DNA from 3 places in the uncultured Succinivibrio sp. genome. Region 3 is predicted to be linked to each of the others. Evidence: predicted binding sites of a transcription regulator. Region 3 holds the regulator's gene; each other region holds the start of a gene.
What was found. The regulator sigma-54, encoded in region 3, starts transcription at its own class of promoters, with help from an activator protein. The targets are predictions, from matches to a motif close to TGGCACNGTTTTNGCTT.

Region 1 (11,719 bases), on a different contig from region 3:
CTTATAAAGCTCCATTCCTTCTTCATAAGCAAGCTCTAGTGCTTCTGCAACCTTGTGTTCAAACAGCAACGAAAGCGTTCTTATTATTTTACCAAGCTGTTCACCTCCGCCCTCCTTAAAACATGAAGATACGGCATCAAGAGGAAACTCTGAGAATGTAGCCTTTTCTGTGTCATGAAGAAAAACGTGACAGTATCTCATAAATCCAGAGATAAATGCTTGAGGAGCAGAAATATCATCACATAACTCCTGTCCCATAAAATCTACGATTTTTCCAAAAACCAAAGCCTGAATAAATGGATCATAGTTGATATTTCTCATATCAAAAGGATGATGATTAATATCGCTGATCTTTTTATCAGTCAGTGTAAACAGATTAAAAGCTACGGAAATAACCAGATAGTTTCTAAGATCATTCTGAGTTAAAGACTGATTTTCAGCAAGCATCTGATTTTTTGTCTTTGACCGCAGAGTCAGAACTGTCAGAGCCTTTGAACTCATAAGCTTTTTCATGGCTGTACCCATCAGAGGGTACTGTGCAACGATTTCACCAACCTCTTTAATGTCATAAAAAGAGGAATACAGCTGAGCAAAAAGACGAAGCATATCATGCTGCCATTTAGGTCGAACTCCGTCATATTTAATAAGCTCACTCTGCACCATACCTAAAACATAATCAAAATTATTAGCTTCATTAGTGGAAAAATTGAATATGGAACAGGTATCCTTGAAACCTATGGTTTTAAGATTTTTATTATTCTTTTTCAGAGAACTTAGAATATCGGCGTATTCCTGTGGTTTTGCAGCATCAACAAGAACATAATCGATACAGCTTAAAACTTCACTGTTGGTCGGAATTTCCCCCATTGCATCAACGCGAACAGCGAACTTCATCCCCTGTTTATAAAGACGAAGAATACTTTCTTTGTATTCTTCAGTAAGTTCTAGAGAGTTCTCAAGCCACATTATTACCGTCTTAGGATCATACTTGCGGGCTTGCTTAACCCATAAAGAACAAGGAACAGAAGGGATCATGATACGTTCATAAGAACCTCTCAGAACCTTCATATTCACAACTGTAAGCACTTCTCGCAGCAGACTCTGAACATTTTCCTTTCTGCAGAAACCAAAATCAAAGGTATTTCCGGCAGAAAGTTCCAAGCAGTAAAACTGAGTTTTCCCTAAAGGATTCTGCACTGCAAGACGGTCAAACACCTTACACTGCATAGACGGAGAGTCAAAATCCAGTTTATTGGTAAATAAATTCCTGTTATCAGACATACAACTATCTACTTGTTATGTAACTTATCCAATAATTTCTGATGAATTCCGTTGAAACCACCATTACTCATAACAAGAATTGTGCTATCAGTATGACTGTGGGCAACTATATCATCTAGCATTTTCTCAAAATCAGAATAAACCAATAGAGTTTTTTCTGACTGTTTTTCTAATTCTTTTACATTCCATTTTACTGAATCATTGGCATAAACAAAGATCTCATCAGCAGATTCAAAGGACTTTGCAAGCTGTTCGTGATTTGCCCCAAGTTTCATTGAATTTGATCTTGGTTCAAATACGGCAATCAGCTTTCGCGAATCACCAATTTTTGCTCTTAAACCTTCCAAAGTAAGACGAATTGCGGTTGGGTGATGAGCAAAATCGTCATAAACCGCTACTCCGTTCACGACGCCCTTTAACTCCATTCGTCTTTTTGGGAGTTTAAAGCTTTGAAGCGCTGCAGCAGCATCTTCAGTTGAAATTCCTGCATATGAAGCAGCCTTGATTGCCATCAGGGAATTATTCACATTATATGTGCCGGTACAATCATACTTAACGGTTGTAACCAGTTTGTTTCCGTCATATATTTCAAATTCTGAACCATCAGCCTTAAGTAATTTTGCATGCAGAGCAGAATTATCACCGATAACATATTTATTAGACCAGCACCCCATCTGTATGACTTCATTTAGATTCTTATCATTGTCTGGCATAACAATAAGTCCCTGACTTGGAATCGTTCTAATCAGATGATGGAACTGTTTCTGAATATCCTTAACAGAATCGAAGATATCAGCGTGATCATATTCAAGGTTATTCATAATCAGACAGGATGGATGATAGTGAACAAATTTTGATCTTTTATCAAAAAATGCACAGTCATATTCATCAGCTTCAATCACAAAATATTCAGAATCAGAGTTTCTTGCGGATATTCCAAAATTCTCAGGGATACCACCAATCAGAAATCCAGGATTTCTACCATTGGCCTCTAAAATCCATGCTAGCATTGATGAAGTGGTAGTTTTTCCGTGAGTACCGGACACAGCGAGTACTTTCTTATTCAGAAGGTAATGTTCTTCAAGCCACTGAGGGCCTGATACAAAAGGAATTCTCTCATTTAAAAGTTTCTCAACGATAGGCATGCCACGTCTCATCACATTGCCAACCACAACAAGGTCTGGCTTCATGTCAAGCTGTGCCTCATCAAAGCCCTCAATCAGTTCTATTCCTGCAGCTTTTAACTCATCAGACATTGGAGGGTAAACATTTAAATCTGAACCGGTAACCTTAAAGCCTGACTGTTTTGCAATCATTGCGATACCGCCCATGAAAGTACCGCAAATTCCTAAAATATGGATATGCATAAGAATCCTTATCTTCATTATTCCTTAATCATGATTTTATTTTATCGCATCATACTTTAAAAGCAGTAATGTTTGCCCCCAAAATTTGACCTTAAGAGGCTACATTTTCATTGCAAAGGAAGAATATGCAGGATAACAATGGAAAAAAGAAAATATCATGAAAATTGTCGAGGTAATTGATTCTGTATTCGAAATTACAGAAACCTGACAGCTGCAAGATCCTCCTTTCTCCTAACAAAGAGGAGAGGAAGGATCTAATGGTAAGAAAAGAATTAGTTTGCTTTGTTTTCAGTTCCGCACTTTAGGAATGGCTCAAACTGCTTGGTGTGACGCATAACTGGTTTACCATCCTTGTACTCAATGGTTGCCAGAGGATAGTTATTTTTCTCACCCCATTCCAGAGCCCTATCAGCCCCAAGTACTAAAAGTCCTGTATCTAGGGCATCAGACTCAAATGCACTGTCAGAAATAACAGTAACAGATAAGGTATTATGCGATACAGGATAGCCAGTTTTAGGATCAATTGCATGGGAATAAACAGTACCGGTCTTTTCGTCCTTAAAGAAGTTTCGGTAGGAGCCTGCTGTAGCTACAGCCTTGTCTAAGGCACAGATAGGAACAAAAAGCTTGGGAGCTGGTGAGGTTGGATCTTCAATTCCAAGTTTCCATTTACGGCCTTCTGCATTAACTCCGTATGATCTTGAGGCTCCAGCCACATTGACCATGAAATTCTTATAGCCCTGTTTAATCAGTTCCTCGGCAACAGCATCCGCCCCCAGACCTTCACCTACAGTTGAAAGATCAAGACGAACATTCGGATCTTTTTTAACAAGATAACTCTTCTGGCCATCAAAACGGAGTTCAAACTTATCAAAACCGACTAACTTCTTGACCTCCGCAATCTGCTCTTCCGTTGGAGCACTGTCATTACGTTTGCTGATTCCAAAGCCCCACAGGTTAACCAGAGGACCTACAGTAATATCTGTAGCCTCATCAATTCTTCGTCCCTGATAAACGGTATCCTGAATTATCTTCGATAAATCAGCAGAAATTTCATATGGCTCTGTTGATTTAAATTCATTGAATTTTGCCAGTTCTGCGTTTTTATCAAATGTAGAAATCTCATCACAGATCTTCTTAAAGCAGTTTTCAGCAAGATCTGTAAGAGCACTTTCTCCTCCTTTATATCCGCCCACCACATTTACCGCATAAAAAGTTCCCATAGTCTTTCCCTGAACCTTGGTGGAAACAGTAGCTTTCTGCTCGGAAAGATTAGAAACACTGCGCTCATCACAGCTACTAAGAACAGAAGTTAACATGATACAGGCGATTGTAGAAAAAATAAGACGATTTCGTTTCATAAAAATCCTTATTCGGTAAAGAATGGTGAATTGTAAAAAAGCTCAACAAAACGCCACCATTATAGATGGGGAGGCTTCCTGTAGAGAGACAATGTTAGTTATACATCCTTGTGAGGTATTTCAACCTCGTTGAGTTCATTAACATTACACTTGATTTTGTCTTTAACTTTCTTAGAAACCTTGGTTCTTCCTGCCATTGCACACATCTGCTGACAGGTGGAGCAGGCAATATCTCCCATAATAGCAGCAGTAGCCTCATCCTCGGTGATAAGAGGCTTTTTTCTGAAGATAAGCCCCAAAGATAACGCTAGAACAAATAAAAGAAAAATAACAAAACTTGCGATAAAAACCATACAGGGAAATCCTTTACATAAGATTAAAAAGTTCCAGATTAAGAAAATTTTTCTTTTTCCGGAATATGGCTGCAGGTTAACTTGCTTAAAGAGAACTCCCGAAAAGAGTTATCAATACAAATATATTCCACTAACTCTCAGCACCGTAGATTATAGCATTTATCTTTTCTAGCAAGTCTGAGAAAAAATCTTAAAGTAAAAACGCACAAATGAGGCAGAAAAGGAAAAAATCCGCTTTTTTCGGAAATGATATCAGGGTCAAAAAATGATATACTGCTCACCATTAATTTTAATTGTATAAAACGGAGACGAATTTTCCTCTCACATAATAATTGAGAGCCATTCGCTAATTAAATATGAGAACTAGTCAATTTCTAATTTCTACATTAAAAGAAGATCCAAAGGAAGCAGCTGTTGAAAGCCATCGTTTAATGCTTCGCGCAGGAATGATCAGACAGGTTGCATCAGGAATCTATACCTGGCTGCCAACAGGAATGAAGGTTTTATCAAAGGTTCAGAATATCGTCCGTGAAGAAATGGATAAAACCGGTGCTTTAGAAATTGCAATGCCGATGGTTCAGCCTGCAGATTTATGGAAGGAATCCGGCAGATATACAAAGTACGGTCCTGAACTGTGCCGTTTTAAAGATAGAAAAGAGAACGAATTCGCTTTAGGTCCAACCCACGAAGAAGTTGTTACTGACATCGCCAGACGTGAAATCAAATCAGCAAGACAGCTGCCAATCTGCCTGTATCAGATGCAGAACAAATTCAGAGACGAAATCAGACCTCGTTTCGGTGTTATGAGAGGCAGAGAGTTCCTAATGAAGGATGCTTATTCATTCCATATGGATAAAGAATCTCTGAACAAAACCTATCAGGATATGTATGATGCCTATTCACGAGTATTCACCAGAATGGGACTGGAATTCAGACCTGTAGAGGCTGATACCGGCTCCATTGGTGGTAACCACTCTCATGAGTTCCAGGCTCTTGCTGAAGCTGGTGAGGATACTATTGCCTGGTCAGACGGCTCATCATACGCAGCCAATATTGAAATGGCAGAAGCTCTTGCACCTACCTACGATAGAGCTGCTCCTGGTGCAGAGTATTCAGAGGTTGCAACTCCTGGCTGTCATACCGTAGATGAGGCAGCAAAAGCTTTAGGAATTGAATCAAATCAGGTTCTAAAGAGTCTTATTGTACATGGTGATAAGAAGGAAGACGGCACAACCGAACTTGTTATGCTATGTCTTTGCGGCAATCAGGAATTAAATGAAGTTAAAGCTATAAAGATCCCTGGCATAGCAGATCCTCTTGAGATGGCAACCGAGGAAGAGATCAACAATTTCACCGGAGCTCATACCGGTTCTCTTGGTCCTGTTGGTTTTAAAGGCAGAATTCTTGTGGACAGAACTGCAGATAAAATGGCTAACTTCGCATGCGGTGCAAACAAAACCGGATTCCACCTGATCAACGTAAACTGGGATAGAGATGTTCCAAAATATGAGGTATTTGATCTGCGTAATGTGGAAGACGGAGATCCTAGCCCAGACGGCAAAGGAACTCTGCACCTGCGCAAGGGTATTGAGGTTGGTCAGGTTTTCATGCTGGGAACAAAGTACTCAGAAGCAATGAAAGCTACTGTTAAAGATGAGAACGGCAAGGATATACCAATGATCATGGGTTGCTACGGTATCGGTGTTACCCGTGCCATAGCAGCTGTTATAGAACAGCACCATGATGAAAGAGGTATTATCTGGCCAGAAGCTATTGCACCATTCAAGGTTGCGATTATCGCCATCAAGCCATCTAAGTCACAGGAGGTTAAGGATGTTGCCGAAACCCTCTATGCAGATCTTCAGAAGGCTGGAGTTGAGGTTCTTTACGACGACAGAGACGAGCGTCCTGGTGTTATGTTTGCCGATATTGAGCTGATGGGCATACCTCACATCATCACCATCGGTGAAAAGAGCCTTAAGGATGGCATGATTGAGTATAAGCTGAGAAAGACTGGCGATAAGGAAACTATCCCTGTTAAAGACGCTCTAAAGACAATCATGTCAAAGTTTGAAAACTAGAATTTATTTTATTAACCAAAAGCCTGAGATTTTTTTTCTCAGGCTTTTTACTTTCTGTTTACTAAATCACTTCAAGTTTTCCATCTATTGCCCCGGCTTTATCCAGAGCCTCAAGAACTGACATCAGATCACCAGGAGCAAGCCCTACCTGATTAACAGCACGAACGAGATCGTCTAAGGTTGCACCGGTATCAAACTTAAACATTTTGCCCTTTTTCTCCTCAACGTTAATCTGAGAATCAGGAACTACAGTAGTCTGACCTTGAGAGAAACTGTTTGGCTGAGAAACTCTAGGATCTTCAGATACAGTTACAGTCAGTCCACCATGTGTAACAGCAACAGGCTTTAATCTTACATTGCTGCCGATAACAATGGTTCCTGTTCTTGAATTAACTACAATTCTAGCTGAATCATCTCCCTGCTGAATATCAAGATTCTCGAGACTGGCAAGGTAAGCTACTCGCTGAGCAGGATTTCTTGGAGCACTTACACGTATAGAGGTTGAATCTTCTGCAATAGCGCTTCCATCTCCATACATATCGTTAATAGCATCAACAACATTCTTGGCTGTAGTAAAATCTGAGCGATTCAGATTGAACACAAAGGAGTCTGTATTTGAAAAATTATCAGGAACCTCTCGCTCAATAATTGCTCCATTTGATATTCTTCCTACAGTAGGAGTATTTACGGTTACCTTTGAACCATCAGCGCCTTCTACACCTAAACCTCCTACAACCAGAGAGCCCTGAGCAATAGCGTAGACATTTCCATCTACACCTCTAAGCATAGACTGTAGAAGTGTACCGCCTCTTAAAGAGGCAGCTTCACCAATAGCAGAAACAGTAACATCAATAGTCTGACCAACCTTGGCAAAGGGTGGCATAGTAGCATGAATTGCTACAGGAGCGACATCCTTGATTTTAAGGCTAGTGCCCTCGCTGATCTTTATACCGAAGGTATTCAGCATAGAACGGAAGCTCTGCTCTGTAAACTTGGAGTTTTTCTCACCAGTACCTGACAAACCAACTACCAGACCATAGCCTAAAAGCTGGTTATCACGAATTCCCTGTATCGAGGCTATGTCCTTCAATCGCGTAGCCTGAGCAGGGAAAGAAGCTGCTGTCATAAAAATGACAGCACCCGTCACAATGTATTTAAATAATCCTTTTAATAGTCTCATAGCCTTTCTCCTGCATACTAGAAGAATATATTAAAGGCACTGTTAAACAGTCTTGAGAAGAAACCTCTTTCCTGAGTATCTGCAAAATCTCCGGTTCCGCCATACTGTATTCTAGCATTTGCTATTCGCTGTGATGAAACAGTATTATCAGAACTGATATCTGATGGTCTAATCAGGCCGGTAACACGAACGTATTCATTACCGTTATTAAGCATCAGCCACTTTTCACCCTGTACCTGCAGATTACCGTTTGCATAAACCTTAACTACACTCACAGAAATCTGACCTTTTAAACTGTTGGACTGACTTCCCTTACCAGTTCCATTAAAGGTATTTGAATTATTGGAGGTTAAGGTTGGGTTATACCTGTTTATGTATTTGTTTGTATATTTATTCAGAGTGTTATCATCAGTACCAAAAGCCAGATTCATACCGTTGTAATTATTCTGGTTGTTCTTGGTGAGAGAAGTATTGGCATTCTTGCTAGCAGAAGTTGCCTCTTCAAGATTTACCGAAATAATATCACCTACTTTGTGAGCAGAGGTATCTGAATACATTCCGTTATTCAGAGTATAAGGATTATAGATTCCTCCAGTAGGAATCACATTTGCATAATCCTCCTCAGGCATTGCTGGAGCATACTTAGGATCATCTGGCTTTGGCGAGAATGTATCCAGAGCGCAGCCCTGAAGAAGCAGTGCATTTACAACTGCACCAATCAGTACAAGCTTATTCATTTCCCCTCTCCTCCTCTAATCAAATGCTATACAGACTGAATCAGTGAGCCCATCATTGAATCAACAGTTGTCAGCACCTTTGAATTCATTTCATAGACTCGTTGAGCCTGAATCAGATTTACAAGTTCCTCTGTAACCTTAACATTAGAGGTTTCAAGCATATTCTGACGAATGATGCCCATACCGTCCTCACCACCGATTCCCTGTTGAGGGGCTCCTGATGCTGTAGTTTCAAGGAACAGATTGTCACCAATGGACTCAAGTCCTGTTGGGTTGATAAAATCAGTTACAGTAATCTGTCCTAAATCCTGACTGGTATTCTCATTTGCAACCACCACTGACACCTGTCCGTCACGGCCTACAGTAAGTGATACCGCATTCTCAGGGACCTGAATCTGAGGCAGTAAAGGATAGCCTTCACCAGAGGTCACAATAGTACCTTCCTCATTTTTGGTAAACTGACCATTTCTGGTATAAGCAGTTGTACCGTCTGGAAGCTCAATCTCAAAGAAACCTCTGCCCTGAATCATCAGGTCAAATGAGTTGTCGGTGGTTTCAACGTCACCCTGACCAAACTGTCTCTGAGTTGCAACAACCTTTGCACCAGCACCAATCATCAGACCTTCTGGCAGATATCCGTCAGCAGATGATCTTCCTCCTGGCTGGTTAATCTTCTGGTACAGCAGATCTTCAAAAATAGCTCTGCCACGTTTGAAACCAACGGTTGAAGCATTGGCAAGGTTGTTAGAGGTTACAGAAATATTGGTCTGCTGCGCATCTAAACCTGTTTTACTAATCCATAATGCCGGAATCATAATCTTCTCCTTGCTATTCGTATGTCAAAAGAGTATTTTGACGTTCATCCATCTGATTAGCGGTTTCCATCAGCTTAACTGTTGCATCGTACTGTCGCTGAATTCTAATCAGGTTTGTCAGTTCTTCAACTGGGTTAACGTTAGACTGTTCTAACATACCGTTTCTTACTCTAACTGTATTTTCCTGTGCAAGAGGTGTGCCATCAATTCTTCTGAAAAGACCGTCATAACCTTTTTCAATATCCTTGTAACTCTCGGGACGAACCAGTTTTATGCGGGCATATTCTTCAATTACATTAGAATCACCGCCCTGAGGTCTTCCTGAGATCACACCATCCTTACTGATGTTTATATCAGCAAGCATCAGCGGAAGAACAATTGGTTCACCATCCTCGTTTAAAACATTCAGTCCATTTGAAGTACGAAGATTACCTTCAACATCAATCTCCATGCTTCCATATCTGGTATAAGCCTCACTTCCAGACTTATCGTTTACAGCAATAAAACCGTCACCATCTATAGCGATATCCAGTTCTCGGTCAGTGGTCTCTATTGCACCACCCTGCATGTTATAGCCAGGACGTTCGGTCATAGCAAATGCACGAGTAGGATAAGCATCTGCAAATACAGACATGGCTCGGCTGTTTTCAAAATCGGCTTTGAAACCAGTGGTTGCTGAATTCGCTAAATTATTGCTTCGAACAGCCAGACTATGGAAATTCTCCTTAGCTCCTGACATTGCAACCCACAATAACTTATCCATCTGTACCTCCGGATAAAAACAATTATTACGAAGGTATTAGCAAATTACATGCCATTTAATATTTTGCTTTATAATCAGAAAGTTAATAAAAGATTAAAAATAAGCTGACAGGAAATTGACAAGAGTTCTCAGAACGAGAACTCTTGATAGATAAACAAATCGAAATTTAAAGAGAAATTGAACCGACGTCTTCAAGTGAAACTTCACCGTATCCAAGAATATTCAGTTTAGTATCACTTATATTGTTACCTAAAACTACAGAACCAACTGTTCCATATGTCTTAACCGGCAAATTGACTTCCTTGCCCCCCTGCATACCGGATACCATCACAGTATATTTGCCGGCAGGGAACATTTCGCCGCTTTCGGCATCCATAACACCATCCCATGAGAAGTCTGTTACACCATCAACTGATGCGGCGGAGAAACTGGATACAATAGAACCAGCTGAATCCAGAATTGAAACCTTAACATCTGATGCACCTGAGCCAGCATCAATCTGAGCCACAAGTGGAGAATTGCCATCAAAGAATGCAGTACTAGAATCAACCAGCACACTTCTACCAACCAGACTTGAGGCAGACAGAGCTGAACTTGAGGAGATGGAATTTACAATGTTGTCCATGCCATTGGTGATAGTGGTTAGGTTTTCAACAATGGAAAGCTGAGACATGGTGCTTACCATCTGATTGTTATCCACAGGAGAGGAAGGATCCTGATTGTTTAACTGGGTAGTTAACAGTTTCAGGAAGTCTGCCTGATCAAGTGCATTATTATCCTTCTTGGCAGCTGCTGTGGCTTCTTGCTGCTTAATATAACCGGATGTTTTACCGACCGAACTGAAATCGAAATCCACTGACATAAAACTATCCCCCAAACCTTTTTTCCATACCGGCAAACTTTGCCGGTTAACTAAATGTTACCATATACGATTCAATTAGCAAGATATTTTATTATTTTCTGAAAAAATGTTCAGAGAATAAATTTGCAGAATATTCTGATAACAAAAAATCTGACAAGAATCTTCGACAGAAGAATATTCATTGTCAGATTATTATGGATTGAGTATAGGTTAATTAACAAAATTACATATTAGGATTGGTACCGATTTGCAGCGTTGCCTGCATCATCTTCTTTGCACTTGTTGCCATCTGAACAGCAGTCTGATATGAACGATTTGCACTGATCATATCGGCCATTTCCTCAACTGGATTTACGTTTGGTCTATAGATATAGCCATTTTCATCAGCCAGAGGATGATTTGGATTATATTCCTTGATTGTAGGAGCATCGGATTCAATAATGCCTTTTAGGGCTACACCTACTCCATAAGGTTCACCTGTTGCAGGATCAACTGCTCCTCCTTCAGAAACCTCAAACTGCATTGCCTCATCAAAAGCTGCAGAAAAAAGAGGACGTCTTGCCTTATAGGTAGTTTCTACAGATGAACTTACTGATTCTGCGTTTGCAAGGTTTGAAGCTGTAGCGTTCAGTCGAACAGACTGAGCATTCATTGCTGTACCGGCAATATCAAGTATTCTGAAAATTCCCATCTTACACCTCAACTACATTGCAGGTCTTAATGCACTTTTAAGTTTTGCGATTCTTCCATTTAAAAACTGGAGTGTAGCGTGATATTCAAGATTATTGTTCACGTACTTCATTCTCTCAGTAGAAACCTCTACTGTGTTACCATTACCGGTATCAGCCTGATAAGGCATGCGATACTTCATGGTAAGTTCTGGTTCATCTTCAATTGCACTGTGTTTCATGTGTTTTGC
Region 2 (6,540 bases), on a different contig from region 3:
AAACGTACCAGTTCAAAATCAGGTATGAGAATTCTCTCCAGAGAAGGAGCAGAAGTTTCGCTTGTTCATTCTGCCTTGGGAAAGTGTCTTCTTGCCTATCAGGACAGTATGCTTCGAGAAAGACTTGTAACAACCCTGGATTACACTCCTGCTACAGCTAACTCTATAACTACTCCAGAGGCACTACGCAAGGAACTGGCTCAGATCAGAAACCGAGGATATGCTTTTGATAATGCTGAGGTCGGACTTGAACTAAGATGTATAGCTGTGCCGATTTTTGATCTGGATAATCATCTTATTGGAGCAATATCGGTGGTAGGAACTATCAATAACTTTACAACCGCAAAGCTGAGTTCAATTATTGATTTGATGAAGAGATGTTCTATCTCTATTTCGTCAGGGCTAATGCTCTGACTTTATGGCGTCTCTGGGCGGAATTGAACCGCCGACCTTTCGCTTAGGAGGCGAACGCTCTATCCAACTGAGCTACAGGGACAGCTTCATAAAGAACAGCTAAACATTATACAGTATATTTGGTGTAGTAGTTTGTTTTTTGTTGAATTTGTTAAGTTTTTAGGTTTTTATGTGGGATCTAGATAGATTTGCAGAGAATACTGCAGTTATAGATGACAGGGGAAATGAGCTGTCCTATGCTGGTCTTAAATCCTATGGAAATGAACTTTGTTCTCACCTTAAATCAAGATCTCTTGTGATGCAATTGGCCAGAAATACCCTTGGCTCTTTTATTGGCTATATCTCTTTTCTTGACATAAAAACAGTTCCTCTGATGGTAAGTTCTGCCCTGAATGTTGAGCAGAAAAAACATCTTCTCAATTGCTATCATCCGTCATATCTGTGGCTGCCATCGGAGATGTGCTCTGAATTTTCTGAATATCCTGAAATCTTCAGCTTATATGATTATTCTCTTTTAAAAACAGACTATCCGTCCGATTACGAATTATATCCAGATCTGGCCCTGCTGCTCACAACCTCTGGAACTACCGGAAGTCAAAAATATGTAAGACAGAGTTATCTTAATATCAAATCAAATGCGGAATCGATTATCTCGTATTTGAAATTACATTCAAAAGAGAGAGCCATAACCTCTCTTCCAATGCATTACACCTTTGGTTTATCGGTAATAAACTCCCATATTAAAGTTGGCGCAACAATTCTTCTGACAGATAAGTCAATTATGCAGAAGGATTTTTGGGATTTTATGAAGAAATACGGGGCTACCTCTATTAGCGGGGTTCCTTATACCTATGAGATGCTCAAACGACTAAGGTTTCCGTCAATGGATCTCCCTGCTTTAAAAACAATGACTCAGGCTGGAGGTAAACTGTCTGTGGAACTGCAGCAGTATTTTGCTGAATACGCCCTTGAAACTAATCGACATTTTTTTGTAATGTACGGTCAGTGTGAGGCTACTTCAAGAATGGGGTATCTTCCATGGGAGAAATGTCTGGACAAACCCGGTTCTATCGGTGGTCCAATACCAGGAGGCAAATATTATCTTATTGATGCAGATGGCAATGTAATAGATAAGTGTAACGTAGAAGGTGAACTTGTTTATGAGGGGGATAATGTAACTTTAGGCTATGCTCATGGATATAAGGAGCTCTTTTTAGGAGATGAAAGACACGGCAGACTCTGCACCGGTGATTTAGCCTATTTTGATGAGGATAATTATTTTTATATTACTGGACGAAACAATAGATTTATCAAGGTGTTTGGTAACCGAGTCAATCTTGACGAAGTTCAGTTTAGCTTAAAGGAAAGGTTTTCTGAGCTTGAATGTGCTGTTATCGGAAGAGATGATCTGATTATGGTATGTATGCTCTCAGATGGTAATGCTTCTGCCGTCAGGTCTTTTCTTGAGGAACGTTTAGGGCTTAATCACAATGCTATAAAAACAGCTGTGGTAGAGAAAATTCCTAAAAATGAATCTGGAAAGATCCTCTACCATAACCTTGTTAAAGATTTACTCTAAGGTGACTATATCATCAACATCCACATTTAGGGTATTGTTCTGCAGATCAAGTGGCTTAAGCTTTGCTGAGTGAGGATAAACAGCAGTAACACGATACAGTCCCTTTGCATTCTCATGAATTTCGTACTCCGTTCCAACTGAACTGATCATATTTGATGACTGAGCCAGAGAGAATTTCATATCTTTCTTAAGCCCGTTATCACTTCCCATGTTGATGATAACATCATCTCCTTTTGTATCAATAACCCTTGCCGATACAGGCGCACACTGCAGTTCTCTTACCAGATCCTTCGCTGCACTTGAAGTCAGATCATATAGTCGCTGACCATAATCAGAACCTCTAAATCTGTCTGAGCGTAAGTCTAAAAATTCATTTGAATCAAAAGGCCAGTCGGTTTCTCCAGAGTAGTTTTTATGGAAGATTATCTGCTGGTTTATTGCATCAAAAACTTCTATATCAAAATTTATTGTTCTGGTTGGGACAAACAGCATATTGGTTATAACGTTATTGCCTACTTTTGATTTGCTAAGGGAATTTATGGTTCCTGTAATAATATACTGACTGCCGTACTGTGTTGAGATGGCTTTAAGATTGTCCAGTTTATTTTTATTTGGAACATTTTTGCCATTGTCATTTACAACATTCATTCTTAGTACAGGTCGTGTATTGAAGGTTGCTGAGTTATTCAGCTGATCGTAAAGCATTTTATCCAGTTCTTTGCTGGTATCTTCAATTCCTAAAGCTCCTTGGAAAGCCTGTGAGTCAGCATACTTGAATGACAGAGGCAATATGGACTTGTTAACAGTTGAGCCAGAGCATTTTGCTTTAGCTTTTTTATCGTCAATAAATGCCTTAATAGTTACGGTGGTTCTGTTGAGGGTGTGCTGTGTTTCCAATACAACCAGCTTTTTGATTATATTCTGTGAGGCAGGTCCATAGGAAGTTCCATTTAGAACTCCGCTTTTGTATGACTGTTCTAATCTTATATCTGCTCCTGACTGCATCAGCAGATTGTGAATTGCATCATTTACCGCATCCTCGCGATTCTGTCCAATACCTGTGGCAACCTGCCAGCTTGCGTATGACTGAAGCGATATCGAAGCTAAAAATAAAGTGACAGATACTTTTGCTATTTTAGAAAACTTCATATAAACCTCAGATGTTTGAATTTTGTCATATGGCATTGAAATTGCATTATTCACACCAAGATTTTAGAAATCGTTATTTTTATAACGAAATTCTTTCTGCAGTAATATGTTGATTATACGTACAAAAGAAGGTCAGGATGGAGAGAATGTTATTAAAAATGCTAAGTGTTGCAGCATTGATTGCAATTTCTGGCTGTACGGCAAATCCTGCCCCTGGTGGCAATGGAGGAGCTCAGGTATATGAGCAGAGAGGCATGGAGATCAGTAAGACTGTATCCGAAATGGCTGATACCTTATATGCCACAATGATTGCTGATTTGAAGGCAATTGATGCAGCTAACGGTAAAGGATCTGTCAGAAATCCGTCAATTCCAAAAGTTGCTGTAACATCTTTTGTTGACACTGATACATATGAGAATGCAGGATATTTAGGCAGATCAATGGCTGAAATGTTTGTTCATGAGCTTGACCGCAGAGGTATCCAGGTTTTTGATTACAAACTAACAGGTTCAATATCCATTACCAAGGATGGTGAGTTTGTATTCTCCCGTAACTGGAAGAAGGTTGCCCGTCAGGCGATGGTACGTCACATTCTGGCTGGTACCATTACACGAAACGATAAAGGTATTGTAGTTGTTGGACGTATCATTAATATGTCAAATTCAACTGTTGTCGGATCTTCAACCGGTTTTATACCTTATGAAAGACTTCCTTACTGCTACAGAACGGGGGAGAAAAACTGTTCAATCAACGGTACCACATCTTATCTGTATTATCTTCCTAACAGTACTAAGAAGACTGGTAATGGGGTAGCCGATACTGTTAGCAGTGTCCACGTTTCATCCTATTCATATAGCTCTACTCTGACTCCAGAACAGGAGAAAATAGTTCAGAAGAGAAAGGAAGATGAATTTATAAATAACTACTATACAACTGACAAGAAGGATTTTAATTCCAAGTACTATGTGGAAGGAGCAAAAGTTCCTGGAACATCTACCGGAAATTATGAGAGATATATGTACGAGAAGAAAAAATCCTCAATCGGTACATCGGGTAAATCCTCTGTTATCTATCCAGCACAATCCTATATGTACAAGGATAGACTAACTAGAGACGTTCATGACGAGAGTCATTATTCAAGAGTAAGTGATTAGGAGGGGCGAAAAATGAAGGTTTTAAAGATAGCTGTAGTCGCAATTGCCATGTCTTTGGCAGTGACCTCCTGCTCTTCAACTTTTCTGACAAGAAATCTAAGCTTTACTGATTCTGGGGTGAAAAAGCCTAGCGCTTTCCCTGTATTAAGAGCTACCGGGTATGCGTCAATTTCAAGACAGCCAGGAGCAACTTCTCAGATGAAGCAGATAAAAGCGATGCGCGCATCTAAGATTGAAGCATATAGAGAACTGTCCGAGCAGGTAAATGGCGTTTATATTAGTGCAAAGGATTCTCTTAACAGCAACAGTGTTGAAACCTCAAATAATGTAAATACCGAGGTTGATGGTTTTATTCACGGAGCAAGAGTTATTAGACAGTATGCTATGGGTGACACATATGCAACAGAAGTCGAGCTTGATACCCGTGTGGTATACGATATGTATGATATGCGCGGAGCTCTTTAGGAGGAGATTATGGAAACAGCAAACAGATTTGTATTCAAAAAAATAACTCCTAATAATCAGGCTCCTGCTGTAAAACCAATAAAAGACTATCTGATGATGCAGAATGCTGTACTTAATAGCCTTGAACTGGTTATCAGCAAAGAATATATGGCATTAAAGGACAGACATTTTGAGCTTCTGCAGGGAATATCCACTGAAAAGTCAGATCTTATGCTAAAGCTTCAGTCAAATGATCAGAAGTTAAAGCTTCATCCTGAGGTTCAGACGCTTAAGACCAAATACAGTGCCGAGGTACTGATTATCAAAGACAAGATGAAGAAATGTCATTTCAGAAATGAGGTCAATGGCAGACTTATAACCATGTGCATGCAGTCTTCTAATAAACTTCAGGCTCTGCTGATTGAGGCTCGCGATCTGGTTACCTGCAATAAAACCTATAACTGCAAGGGAAGCGCCTCAGCAAGAGCACCACTTCGTGTCTCCGTTTCTGCCTAGTCTGTTTGGATAGTCCTGATTTGCTTTTGTCAGGACTATTGTAATTTTATTATCCTCCTGCCATCTCTTTTAAATTTTTTTATATCTTACAAATCAATCAGCTATTTCGAATTCTGACAAATTTTGAATAGGTTAAATGCATACCCAAAAATTTCTCATTTATTATTCAGATAAATTTTTTAAGGAAATCCTTTAAGAATAAGAAATGAAAAAAAATGGAGAGATGATGGGGTTGGTTAATCTTTGTAATATCTTTGGTAATGATAAGCTTGTAGTTTCTGATTTTGACTTTAGTCCTGTAAATTACACTGCTCATATTCCTAATTTTGATTCTGATTATGTATTTGAACTTAACAGTCTGAATGATTTGTTACTGTTTCTGGTCCATCCATTTAAAGACTGTCTTTATATAAGCGGGCCATCTGGCTGCGGCAAGACATCTCTTGTGCTTCAGGTTGCAGCAAGACTTAATTGGCCTGTAGAACAGATTACCCTTTCAAATAAATCTGAATCCTTGGAGCTTATAGGTCATTCCTCAATTAAAAATGGAGAACTGGTATATGAATACGGCCCTCTTGCCAGAGCAATGATGTATGGTGAAATCCTGATCTTAAATGAGGTTGATTTAATGTCTCCTGGAGATTTAACCGTACTGAATGATGTTTTAGAAGGAAAAGATCTAACTATTGTTGCCAATCAGGGAGAGATCATTAAACCACATCCTAATTTTCGCGTGGTTGCAACTGCAAATTCAAAGGGAAATGGAGATCTGAGCGGATTCTATAATGGAGTCAGACTGCTTAATCAGGCTTTTTTAGATAGATTTAGATTTATGGAAATGTCTTATCCTAAATTAAATGTTGAAAAAGCCATGATCCGTAGTATGTACCCCTCAATTGATGAAGATATGTGTCTGAAGCTGCTTAAATTTGCTCATGATTTAAGACAGGTTATAGAGAATGGTTTTGAAAATGGAATCAGACAGTTATCAGCTCCTTTTTCTACCAGATCATTACTTAAAATAGCCGGTCTTTTATCTTTAAATACTTCGCTGGATGTTCATAAGATCATAAAGATGTGTTTCGCTTTAAGACTGCCCGCAGTTGAATATGAATATGTTATGAGATTGTGCAATGATATTTTTGGGCACGAAAATTCTAAGGTGATTGTTAATCAGGAATAAAAAAGAGAAATCTGTTTTTAGTAGTGATTGTAATTTTCTGCGTCAATTTCAATTTGATAAAAAATGTCTAGCGATATGCGATGACGAATACATTTTCAGCG
Region 3 (11,719 bases):
GGCAAGATGTCCAGAACACGGCACGGTTCTGAAAGCTCAGACCATAAGCCAGATGGTTGATGCGGTTATGGAACAGCCTGAGGGAACCAAGATTATGATCCTCTCTCCTGTGGTAAGAGGAAGAAAGGGCGAATATAAACAGCTGTTTACTGATCTGGCTAAAGACGGTTTTATCCGCGCCAGGGTCGATGGAGAAATCTGCGATCTCTCCGATCCTCCAGATCTGGCTTTAAGAGAAAAGCATGATATTGATATTGTTGTAGACAGAATCAAGGTTAAGCCAGATTTAAAACAGCGTCTTGCTGATTCCTTTGAAACCGCGCTCAAATACTCTGACGGTATTGCCGTGGTCTGTCCAATGGAGGAGCATAAAAAAGAGGATGAGATTCTGTTCTCATCTCATTACTCATGCCCTATCTGCGGCTATTCAATTCCAGAATTAGAACCAAGAGATTTCTCCTTTAATAATCCACACGGATACTGTCCTAAATGCGAAGGCTTAGGTGCAATGATGGTTCTGGATATCGACAAGATCGTTCCTGATAAAACCAAATCCGTATTTGAGGGAGCAATTCTAGGATGGGACAGAAGAAATCCTTTCTATTATAAGGAATTAGAAGCTGTTGCCGATTATTACGATATAGATCTTCAGAAACCATTTAGTGAGCTTACCAAAAAGGAAGTTGATCTGCTCATGTATGGAACTGGCACTACAGCCATTCCTATGAAAATGGTCTACTCTGGAGGAAAGAAATCCCAGACCAGCTTTGAGCCATTTGAGGGTGTTATTCCTAATTACGAGAGAAGATCACGCGAAACCGAATCTGAGTATGTAAGAGTCTATATTTCAAAACTGATGAGACCACTGCCTTGCCCTGACTGTCATGGCGCAAGGCTGAAGAAGGAATACTGCAACGTATTTGTTAACAATAAATCCTTACCAGAGATTAATAACTACTCAATACAGGAGTGCTATCAGTTCTTCTCCGAAATAAAGCTTACAGAGCAGGAAAAGAATATTGCCTCACGAGTATTAAAGGAAATCAGAGCCAGATTGGGATTTCTGATAAACGTTGGACTTGGATATCTGACTCTGTCGCGCTCAGCTGAAACCCTATCCGGAGGTGAAGCCCAGCGTATCAGGCTGGCAAGTCAGATCGGTGCAGGTCTGACCGGTGTTATGTATGTGCTGGACGAACCTAGTATCGGTCTTCATCAGAGGGATAACTCAAAGCTCCTTGATGCCCTGAAGAATCTGAGAGACATCGGCAATACAGTTATTGTTGTAGAGCACGATGAAGATACCATGAGAGCTGCAGATCAGATTATAGATATCGGTCCTGCAGCCGGAATCAACGGTGGCGAAGTAATCGCTCAGGGACCAGTTGATGAAATTGAAAAATGCGAAAACTCCCTGACCGGTAAATACCTCTCAGGCAAGAGACGCATTGAAATTCCAAAGAAAAGAATCAAACCAAAGAAATCAAAGCTCCTGACTTTAAAGGGATGTACCGGCAATAACCTCAAGAATATCGACGTATCCTTCCCTGTTGGATGCTTCGTGGTAGTAACAGGCGTTTCAGGTTCTGGCAAATCAACACTGGTTAACGATACCCTGGTCAGAATTGCCGAGCGTAAACTAAACGGAGTCACAGCAAATGATGATCCAGCTCCATTCAGAGAGATAGAGGGACTTGAGCATTTTGACAAGATCATCTGTATTGATCAGAGTCCTATCGGCAGAACTCCTCGTTCCAATCCTGCAACATACGTAGGACTGTTCTCTGATATACGAGACCTGTTTGCAAAAACTCCTGAATCAAGAGCAAGAGGCTATACTCCTGGCAGATTCTCCTTTAACGTAAAGGGAGGTAGATGCGAAGCCTGTCAGGGCGATGGAACCATCAAGGTTTCCATGAACTTCATGCCTGATGTCTATGTAAAATGCGAAGAGTGTGACGGTAAGAGATATAACCGAGAAACTCTTGAAGTTTTATATAAAGGCAAGACTATCGCCGATGTTCTGGACATGAACATTGAGCAGGCTTTAGAGTTCTTCTCGGCAGTACCTTCCATCGCATCTAAGCTGCAGACACTGATGGACGTGGGCCTATCCTACATTACCCTAGGTCAGTCTGCTACAACCTTCTCAGGCGGTGAAGCTCAGAGAATCAAGCTCTCTAAAGAACTGTCAAAGAAGGCTACCGGTAAGACTCTTTACATTCTTGATGAGCCTACTACAGGTCTGCACTTTGAAGATGTGAGACTGTTACTGGATGTTCTGACCAGATTAAGAGATCAGGGAAATACTGTTATAGTAATCGAACATAATCTTGACGTAATCAAGTCTGCAGATTATCTTATCGACCTAGGACCTGAAGGTGGACGTAACGGCGGAAATATAATCGTCTGCGGTACTCCTGAAGAGGTCAGTGAATGTAGAGAATCATTTACCGGGCAGTTTTTAAAACCAATACTAGAAAGAGGCTATTAGGAGACTATATGGCAAAACTTACAGAAAAAGAATATGAGGCAATCCAGTCTCTAAATGCAGAATACAGACAGGCAATGTTTATGAGAGTTGCCAAAGAAGAAAATGGCTTCTACATTCTTGCTGATAGCGAAGGCCCACTGATTCTTGAAGATACAGAGGAAGATGAGGATCATAACATTTTCAGTATTCTTCCTGTATGGTCACATGAGGAACTTGCTGCAGGCTATGCTGAGAAAAACGGCATGGAAGGTTTCAAGCCTCAGTTTGTAACCACTCAGGTCTGGAACGAGAAATGGGTTCCAGCCTTCCGTGAGCAGCAGAATGTACTGATTGGCTTTATGCCGATTTCAGATAAGGATTTCTCTGTAGAATCACCTATAGAATTCTAACGTCTTCACCAAAGGCAAAGACGTCAGATCAGGATTACTTGATGAGGTCGTCTGGGATCTGAACCTTTGCCTTTGCAAGTTCAGTTTTGACATATTTGAACAAAGCTCTGGAATTAGGCTTTGCCACTTCCTCAGATTCGATTTTAGCGGATTCTTCCTTGGCCTTCTTAACCAGGTTTCTAAGCTTGTTTCTGTCAATTTCAGCTGCCAGATTACATAAGGCGTTAACTACCTCAATTCCTCCGGTAATCAGCTTCTCTCTTAACTTCTCAAGCTTTAGGGCATTAGGATCAACCTTTGATGAGGCACCCAGCATATTAACCTGCTGCTCAAGATCAGAGTCGTCATAGGCTCTCTGAAGCTTAGCCACATACTGAAGCTGTCTGCGTCTTTCATCTGATTTTGGCTTGAGTTTTCTTGCAATAATCAGAGCATCCTTGACATCCTGAGGAATAACCAGGGATTTAAAGCTCTGATCACCAAGATCAGCTATCTTTTCCACAAGCTTTCTGATTGCCTGAGCCTCTCGCTTGTGAGCACTGCGGCTCTCCTCTGCAGGGGCGGCATCAAAGCCTTCAAAATGTTTCTGTTCTGCCATAAGTTACTTCTTGATTTCTAAAATCTCATTAAGTCTATAAGTTGTGATCAAATTTACTGCAGTCTGTGAAACATTAAGCAATTTAATCTTTTTACTGTCTAAAGACTTGGCCCACTGCACCAGATAGGCAGCACCGGCCGCATCAATCTTTCTGATATTCTGCATATCAAAAACTGAATTCTTGAAGATTTCATCTCGCTGTTTCCACAGCTTTGGCACAGTAGTAAAGGTTAATTCTGTAAGATTATCCATAACCCACCAGGAACTCTGCTTATTTGTTATCTGTTGAATTCAGTTTTGCAATGGCTGCATCTACGCCCTGATTCTTAATGATTGGAGAAATCTCTGAAACCTTGGCATCCAGCATGGAAATGTTCTCGCCGATAAGATCAAAGGCCTTCCACTCACCGGTCTTTGAATTCTTGCGCATCTTCAGAACCAGCTCTAAATCCTTTTTACCGCTCTCTCTGATAATCATCTTTACAGAAACCAGAGACTCACTTTCAGGAACACTCTTTACCTCTGAAGGAACAATTTCCTGATTGGTGTACTTTGAAAGAACTGAAACAAAGCTCTGTTTCATGTATTTTTCAAATGCATTGGTAAACTTCTCTCTGTCTTCCTTGGAAAGAGTCTTAAGAGAGGTTCCCATTACCTTGTAGGCTGCATATTTGATGTCGATATAAGGGAACAGATTATCCTGAATGATCTTCTCGGAAACAGCATTGTCAGAAATCTTATCCTTGTTGGCTTTAATTTCCTTGACGGTATTTACAGCAACATCATTTGCCAGCTGATAAGGATTGCTCATGTCAAAATTTGCCTGAGCGGTGAAACTGAACATAAGAACGATAAAAGCTGATAAAAGCGCAATAATCTTTTTCATAGTAAAACTACCCTATTCCTTAGTTGAATCAGTGTTTGAATCTGTGGTTGTCTCTGCAGCACTAGCCTTTGATTTTTCGGCATCCTGTGAGGAATTAAATAAAAACTTTGAAATCAGATCCTCAAGCACGACAGCTGAACCGGTGTCGGTGATGTAATCACCATTCTTAAGATAGGTGGTTCCAAGATCCTCATCATAGAAGCCTGGAGTAATGGCAATATACTGCTCACCGATAATACCAGAGGTCTGAATGCTGGCTTTTGATTCGCTGGAGATTTTATCAAATTTTTTCTCGATACCGATACTTACAACCGGAGTCAGACTCTCACCATCAAGATTGATGGCGGTAACTCTGCCGATGGCAACACCGCCGATTCTGACAGGAGCACGTAATCTTAATGAACCGATATTCTCAAACTTGGCATAGACTGTATACAGTTCTGCTTTGGAATTTAATACCAGACCTGCAACCTGCAGAGCAAGAACACATGCAGCGATAATGCCTAACAGCATGAAAATGCCAACCATGATTTCTGTTTTTAAATATTTCATTACTAATTACCTACTAGAACATTAATGCTGTAAGAATAAAATCCAGACCTAAAACCGCTAATGATGACTGCACAACTGTAGCGGTGGTAGCTCTACTGATACCCTCAGAAGTTGGACGGCAGTCATAACCGTTGAAAAGAGCAATCCAGGTACAGACAAAACCAAAGACTGCAGCTTTGATAATCATTGGAACCAGATCCTCTGTAAGATCGACGCTGGCCTGCATACCTGACCAGAAAATACCATCGTCAATACCAAGCCAGTCAACACCAACAAGCTTTCCGCCATATATACCGATAAGACAGAAAAGCAACGAGAGAATAGGCATACTGATAAGACCGGCCCAGAATCTTGGAGCAATGATTCGTCTGAGAGGATCAACCGCCATCATTTCCATGGCTGAAAGCTGCTCAGAAGCCTTTAACTGACCAATTTCAGCTGTCAGTGCAGAACCTGCTCTACCTGCGTACAGCAGTGCGGTAACCACAGGGCCAAGCTCTCTGATGATAGACAGAGCCACAAGGGTTCCCAGAGAACCTGTAGCCATAAAATCCTTTAAGATATTAAAGCCCTGCAGACCTAAAACCATTCCGATAAACAGTCCTGAAACCAGAATGATAATGATGGACTGAACACCAACAAAATAAATCTGGTTTATCAGTAAAGGAAATGATTTTTTTAGGTTAGGTATCGCTATGATTGAATGAAGAAAAATGATTGTAGATCTCCCTAAAGAGGAGATCTTTTTCAACGCATATCTTCCTAAAATACCAAATAATTCTAACATTACAGCTCCTCGATATAATTCTGAGAGCCTTTTAGTTTAAAAGCATAAGGACCATCAAAATCGCCCTGAATAAACTGAATAACTCTAGGATCACTGCTGTTTACAATCTCCTGTGGAGTTCCGCTTCCTAAAACCGAACCTTCCGAAAGAATATAGACATAGTGGGCAACTTCGAGTATCTCTTTCACATCGTGTGTTACAACAACTGAAGTTTTGCCTAAGGATTTGTTGATATCAGCAATAAGCTTAACCAGTACGCCTTTGGTAATAGGATCCTGACCAACAAAAGGCTCATCATACATGATGAGATCAGGATCCAGAGCAATAGAACGGGCAAGTGCGGCACGTCGTGCCATACCGCCTGAAAGCTCTGAAGGGTACAGATAGGCAGCAGCTCTCATTCCTACGGCCTCAAGATTCATTAAAACTACATCATGAATCAACTCTTCAGGAAGAGCTGTGTGTTCTCTGATAGGAAAAGCGACATTGTCAAAAACATTCATATCTGAAAACAGAGCTCCGCTCTGAAAAAGCATACTCATTCTTTTTCTGAGTTCATAAAGCTCATTTCTTTTCAGTGAATGAACGTTGATGCCGTCAAATTCGATTGTCCCCTCATCTGGGACAAGCTGTGCACCTATCAGTCTTAGGATCGTAGTTTTACCAGTACCTGAAGGTCCGAGAATCGCTGTAATTTTTCCTTTAGGGATATTCAGCGACAGATTCTTGTAAATCTGCTTACTGGCATACGAGAAAGATACGTTATTAACTTTAATAAGACTATCTTCGTTTAGGATTTCACTCATAAACACATTTAATTTTTTTTATATACGGATAACAGAGAATTTAATCAGAGTATAGGTAAAAAACAGATACCCGATAAAAATACTCAAAATTAATCTCTTATGATACCTGCATTGTACCAAATTAATAAGGCACATAAATTCAGTATAGGCGAAATTGTCCATATATAGAGACAACAATATGAATATTGTTGGTCGCAAAATCACATTAATAGTTGTTATAATTACGCATGTTTTTTCTAGTCTTTAATTTATCAATTAAACTTAAAGTTGGTACATTGAAAAATGTACTGAGTTTATTTTTACATCTGGATGATTTTTATCCAAAGAAAATACCGGAATAATATGAAAAAAGTTACTACCGTTAATACCTGCTATGGAAAAGTTGACGCAGAATTTCTGACCCGTCTGTCAACCATCAAGCTTTTGGCATTTGATGTGGACGGAACCATAACTGACGGCGGCATTATCTATGACAATGAAAATCTAGAGTTAAAAAGATTTAATACTAAGGACGGTTTTGGAATCCATACTTTGGTTAAAGAAGGAATCGAGTGTGCAGTTATCACCGGCAGAGAGGCAAATCTGACTGCAAGACGCATGCAGGATCTCAAGGTTCAGCACATCATTCAGGGAGAGAAATCAAAAAACACTGCCCTGACAAATTTATGTGAAAAACTGAATATATCTCCGGATGAGGCAGTATGCATCGGAGATGATCTCAATGATATGCCAATGTTCAGAATTGCCGGTTTAAGTGTCTGTCCCCATGATGCCCATCCTTTCATCAAATCACAGGTTGATTATATAACTACCTGTAATGCAGGCTATGGTGCAGTAAGAGAACTGTGCGATCTGATTTTAATGTCAAAGGGGATCCTGAATCCGGATGGTGGATTTGTAGATGAACGTTACTAAAAAATCGATACTGATTACGGTACTTTTTGCTTTCATATCGTCAGCCATTTACCTTTATACCTTAACTTTAAAAACACAGGAAGTTAAGGATATGTCTGGGCTGCCTACATTTATTGCAACAGACTCTAACGGAACCCTGTTTGATAAAACAGGAAAAATAACCAGAACCATGATTGCAAGCAGAACAGAATTCTACGATCAGGGAAATATGTACCATTTTGATGATCCGCTGATCACAGCTTACAACTACAAGGATGCTGACAATCCTAATATCTGGCATCTTAAGGGCCAGAAAGGCAAAATGAAGTCCAATGACTACGCCATTGTAAATGGCGATGTAGTCATCTATCCTGGTTTTAAGGATGCAGTCATCGACAAGGCAACTGCAGATAATCTTGTCTACAGCTTTGCAACTGATGAAGTAACCTCCAAAGATCTTGTAACCATTTACGGACATGTGTTCCAGACCGAAGGCACCAATTTTAAATTCAATCTATCAAATAATGTGATGAGTTATAAGGGAAAACCACATGCTACATATTATCCAAAGAGCAAGAAAGACTAAGTTAGTTCTACTGATGATAGCCCTTGCATCACAAAGCGCATATGCATTAAAGGACGATACTGAGCAGCCTTTGAATATTATCTCAAAGGAGCAGATTGCAGATTTTGAATCCAACAAAGCTATTTTTATCAAGGATGTAGTTGCCACTCAGGGCAGTATGGAACTGCATGCTGATAAGGCTGAGTTATCCAGAAACAGTAAGGGTGAACTCCAGGAAGTTAAAGCCTACGGCAAACCTGCGACCTTTAAACAGCTCCAGGATGACGGCAAGCTGGTTCACTCTCAGTCATCAATTATTCAGTATTTGCCAGAGAAGAATCTGCTGATCCTTATCGGTAGAGCTACAATCTGGCAAGACAACTCTCATGTTGATGGCGAGAGAATTGAGTACAATACTGTAACAAGACAGTTAAAAGCATCAAATGAAAACAGCCAGGGCGGAAGAGTACAGAGCACATTCCTGCCTCAGGAACTGAAAAAATAATACCTACCGGAAATAAGAATGAGTATATTACAGGCTTTACATTTAAAGAAAACCTATAAGAAAAGAACTGTTGTTTCAGATGTCAGCCTAGATGTTGAGAGCGGTTCTATCGTTGGCCTTTTAGGTCCTAACGGAGCAGGAAAAACAACATCCTTCTACATGATTGTTGGTATTGTTTCCTCTGAAGGCGGAAACATCATTCTCGACGGCAAGGATATTACCTCTCTGCCTATGCATGCCAGAGCCAGAGCCGGTCTTGGCTATCTTCCACAGGAAAACTCCATCTTCAGAAAGCTTACTGTTTATCAGAACCTGATGGGCGTTATGGAGCTTGTACCTAATCTGACAAAGGCTCAGCGTGAAGAAAAGGTTAATGAGCTGCTAGAAGAATTCAACATTGCAAGACTAAGAGACAATTCCGGTATGTCCCTGTCTGGTGGAGAGAGACGCCGTGTTGAAATCGCCAGAGCTCTGGCCGCTGATCCTAAATTCATTCTGCTGGATGAGCCTTTTGCAGGTGTTGATCCTATTTCAGTTAACGATATTAAAGAGATTATCCTTCATTTGAGAAATAGAGGGATCGGCATCTTAATTACAGATCATAATGTCCGTGAAACTTTGGATGTTTGTGAAAAATCATATATAGTTAATGCAGGACAGATTATCGCGCAGGGTACTGCGGACGAAGTTCTAAGCAACACAAAAGTAAAGGATGTATATCTAGGAAAAGACTTCTCAATGTAATAAAACATAAGGGATTTATGGCAGGAATAAGAAACGCGCTGCAATTAAGAACAGCTCAGACTCAGACATTATCAATGACGCCTCAACTGCAACAGGCTATCAAGCTGCTGCAGCTGTCATCTATTGAGCTTGAGCAGGAAATTCAGCAGGTTCTTGAAGAAAATCCCTTTTTAGAGAAAGTCTCTTCTGACTCAAATGACGAGTCATTAGAAGCTCTTGAGGAAAAAGAGCAGTCAGATTCCGACGGCTTTGATCCCTTCGACAACGATTCCTCAGCAAGCAATACCTCAGACTCCATGATTGAACATGACAATTATGGAGACGAGAATTTCGATCCTTTCAGAGATTCCAATTCTTCATCCATATCAGAAAGTCAGAGTACCTCAAACGAGGATACAGCTGTTGAAGAAAACAACGTCACCTCTGTTAAAGAAGATGAGCTAATCCGTAACGATGACTATATCAACAAGAGCTCCAAAGGCCTGGCCATAGAGAACAACGATATCTATGAGGGTGAAACCACAGAAACCTTACGAGACCACCTGATTTTCCAGCTGGAGATGTCCCCTCTTGAAGGAACTGATAAGCTTATAGCCATGAATATTATTGATGCAATCAATGACTCAGGCTATATCACCGAATCACTTGAGGATATCCTAAGCTCAGTGCAGAAAGATGATCCTGAAACCACTCTAGATGATGTCAAAGCAATTCTAAAGCTTGTTCAGCACTATGATCCGCTGGGAGTGGCATCAAGAGATGCTGCCGAGTGTATGCTGATTCAGCTCCATGAAATGGACAGCTCAACCCCATACAGAGATCTGGCCATCAAAGTTATTTCAGAATACTCAGATCTGCTTTCCAACAGAGATTTCAGAAGTCTCTGTCAGAAGATGTCCATTAAGGAAAATGTTCTTAAGGAAATCATTGCGGTTCTGCAGAAGCTGAACCCAAGACCAGGTAATTTTGCCCCTTCCAAAAAAACCGATTTTGTTATTCCGGATGTTATTGTTGTAAAGACATCAGATGGCAACTATACAGCTGAACTGAATTCCTCAGCCAATACTCTCATCAGGATCAACGAAGCCTACAGTCAGCTTTCAAAACAGGCCAGAACAGTTCAGGAGAAGGAATTCTTTAAATCTCATCTGCAGGAGGCAAACTGGTTTATATCCAGCCTTGAAAAGCGTAATGAGACCCTACTGAAGGTTTCCCGCTGTATTGTTGCTCACCAGACTGAATTCATGGACAAAGGACCATCTGCAATGAAGCCAATGGTTCTCAATGATGTGGCAACAGAAATTGAGATGCATGAGTCCACTATTTCCAGAATCACTACAGAAAAATACATCTATACCCCTAAGGGCACCTTCGAACTCAAGTACTTCTTCTCCTCCTCTGTAGGAACCGATGACGGCGGTGCCGCTTCCGCAACTGCAGTTAAGTCCTTCATCAAAGATCTGATTGCAGGTGAGAATCCTCGCAAGCCACTCTCTGACAGCAAACTGTCTGAACTGCTTTTAGAGAAAGGAATGAATGTTGCCAGAAGAACTGTAGCAAAATACAGAGAGGCTTTAGGCATTGAATCATCCTCGCAGAGAAAGAAGCTGATCTAAGAGCTATTTTTGCAGTTATTCTTTCTCAGCATAATTTGAATAATATTAAAGGCTCCAGATCTAAAGCCCCAATACTCTGCTTGCTGATAAGCAAGAAGAATCTGCTAGAATAGAGAATAAAAGCAGGAGATAGTGGAATGGCTTCATATTTAAATCCAGGATTTGAAAAATATCAAGAATCATTAAATGCAAAGATATACATTGATAAATCAGATCTCATTGCCATTCTAAATGAAAATATCAGTACCACCCAGAAATACATCTGTATCAGCAGACCAAGACGCTTTGGAAAATCAGTTACTGCAAATATGCTCTGCGCCTATTATTCAAAAGATACAGACAGTTCCTTTCTATTTGATAACCTAAAAATAGCAAAATCAGATTCATATAAGAAACACCTGAATCAATACAACACCATCTTTATCAATATGCAGCGTTTTCTCTCCAGAGCCAAAAATGATATTGATCAGATGCTGAACGATCTGAATAACTTTATAAAAGAGGAAATCTGCGAACAGTACCCTTCAATTGATGTAAGTAAATTTACAGAACTTTACGATGTTTTAGACTGTGTCTATCAGCAATCAAATGATGGAAACGAACAGATCAAAAAAGGTTTTGTATTCATTATCGATGAATGGGACTGCATCCTGCGAGAGAAGCAAACTGATGCTACAGGAATAAAGAAATACCTGGATTATCTAATAGTCCTACTAAAAGATCAGAGCTATGTTGCTCTAGCCTACATGACAGGTATTCTTCCAATCAAGAAATACGGTTCTCACAGTGCGCTTAATATGTTTGATGAATATTCAATGACTGATCCTGGTGAATATGCATCATATATTGGCTTTACAAAGGATGAAGTTATCAATCTTTGCGA

Region 1: a site for sigma-54 is predicted at 9,976-9,992, ahead of flgF (flagellar basal-body rod protein FlgF). Genes of this name have one in related genera too.
Region 2: a site for sigma-54 is predicted at 3,173-3,189, ahead of QZU45_RS10085 (FlgO family outer membrane protein). Genes of this name have one in related genera too.

Annotation. Positions count from the first base shown of each region.
Region 1 covers NZ_CACVSS010000043.1:3,889-15,607, reverse strand. Annotated here, with positions in the region: gene QZU45_RS07500 (hypothetical protein) at 1-1,281, opposite strand, end outside; gene mpl (UDP-N-acetylmuramate:L-alanyl-gamma-D-glutamyl-meso-diaminopimelate ligase) at 1,290-2,648, opposite strand; gene QZU45_RS07490 (FAD:protein FMN transferase) at 2,921-4,009, opposite strand; gene QZU45_RS07485 (hypothetical protein) at 4,108-4,362, opposite strand; gene QZU45_RS07480 (proline--tRNA ligase) at 4,719-6,443, shown strand; gene QZU45_RS07475 (flagellar basal body P-ring protein FlgI) at 6,505-7,569, opposite strand; gene QZU45_RS07470 (flagellar basal body L-ring protein FlgH) at 7,641-8,360, opposite strand; gene flgG (flagellar basal-body rod protein FlgG) at 8,387-9,175, opposite strand; gene flgF (flagellar basal-body rod protein FlgF) at 9,189-9,938, opposite strand; gene QZU45_RS07455 (flagellar hook capping FlgD N-terminal domain-containing protein) at 10,105-10,800, opposite strand; gene flgC (flagellar basal body rod protein FlgC) at 11,024-11,491, opposite strand; gene flgB (flagellar basal body rod protein FlgB) at 11,504-11,719, opposite strand, start outside.
Region 2 covers NZ_CACVSS010000087.1:380-6,919, forward strand. Annotated here, with positions in the region: gene QZU45_RS10065 (IclR family transcriptional regulator) at 1-414, shown strand, start outside; tRNA gene QZU45_RS10070 (tRNA-Arg) at 420-496, opposite strand; gene QZU45_RS10075 (AMP-binding protein) at 584-1,993, shown strand; gene QZU45_RS10080 (flagella assembly protein FlgT middle domain-containing protein) at 1,985-3,142, opposite strand; gene QZU45_RS10085 (FlgO family outer membrane protein) at 3,289-4,296, shown strand; gene QZU45_RS10090 (LPP20 family lipoprotein) at 4,309-4,761, shown strand; gene flgN (flagellar export chaperone FlgN) at 4,771-5,256, shown strand; gene QZU45_RS10100 (AAA family ATPase) at 5,462-6,439, shown strand.
Region 3 covers NZ_CACVSS010000014.1:899-12,617, reverse strand. Annotated here, with positions in the region: gene uvrA (excinuclease ABC subunit UvrA) at 1-2,494, shown strand, start outside; gene QZU45_RS03425 (DUF2750 domain-containing protein) at 2,503-2,883, shown strand; gene yjgA (ribosome biogenesis factor YjgA) at 2,918-3,481, opposite strand; gene QZU45_RS03415 (STAS domain-containing protein) at 3,485-3,733, opposite strand; gene QZU45_RS03410 (ABC transporter substrate-binding protein) at 3,753-4,367, opposite strand; gene mlaD (outer membrane lipid asymmetry maintenance protein MlaD) at 4,380-4,919, opposite strand; gene mlaE (lipid asymmetry maintenance ABC transporter permease subunit MlaE) at 4,933-5,706, opposite strand; gene QZU45_RS03395 (ATP-binding cassette domain-containing protein) at 5,706-6,512, opposite strand; gene QZU45_RS03390 (HAD family hydrolase) at 6,855-7,427, shown strand; gene lptC (LPS export ABC transporter periplasmic protein LptC) at 7,414-7,992, shown strand; gene lptA (lipopolysaccharide transport periplasmic protein LptA) at 7,958-8,476, shown strand; gene lptB (LPS export ABC transporter ATP-binding protein) at 8,495-9,220, shown strand; gene QZU45_RS03370 (RNA polymerase factor sigma-54) at 9,247-10,836, shown strand; gene QZU45_RS03365 (AAA family ATPase) at 10,974-11,719, shown strand, end outside.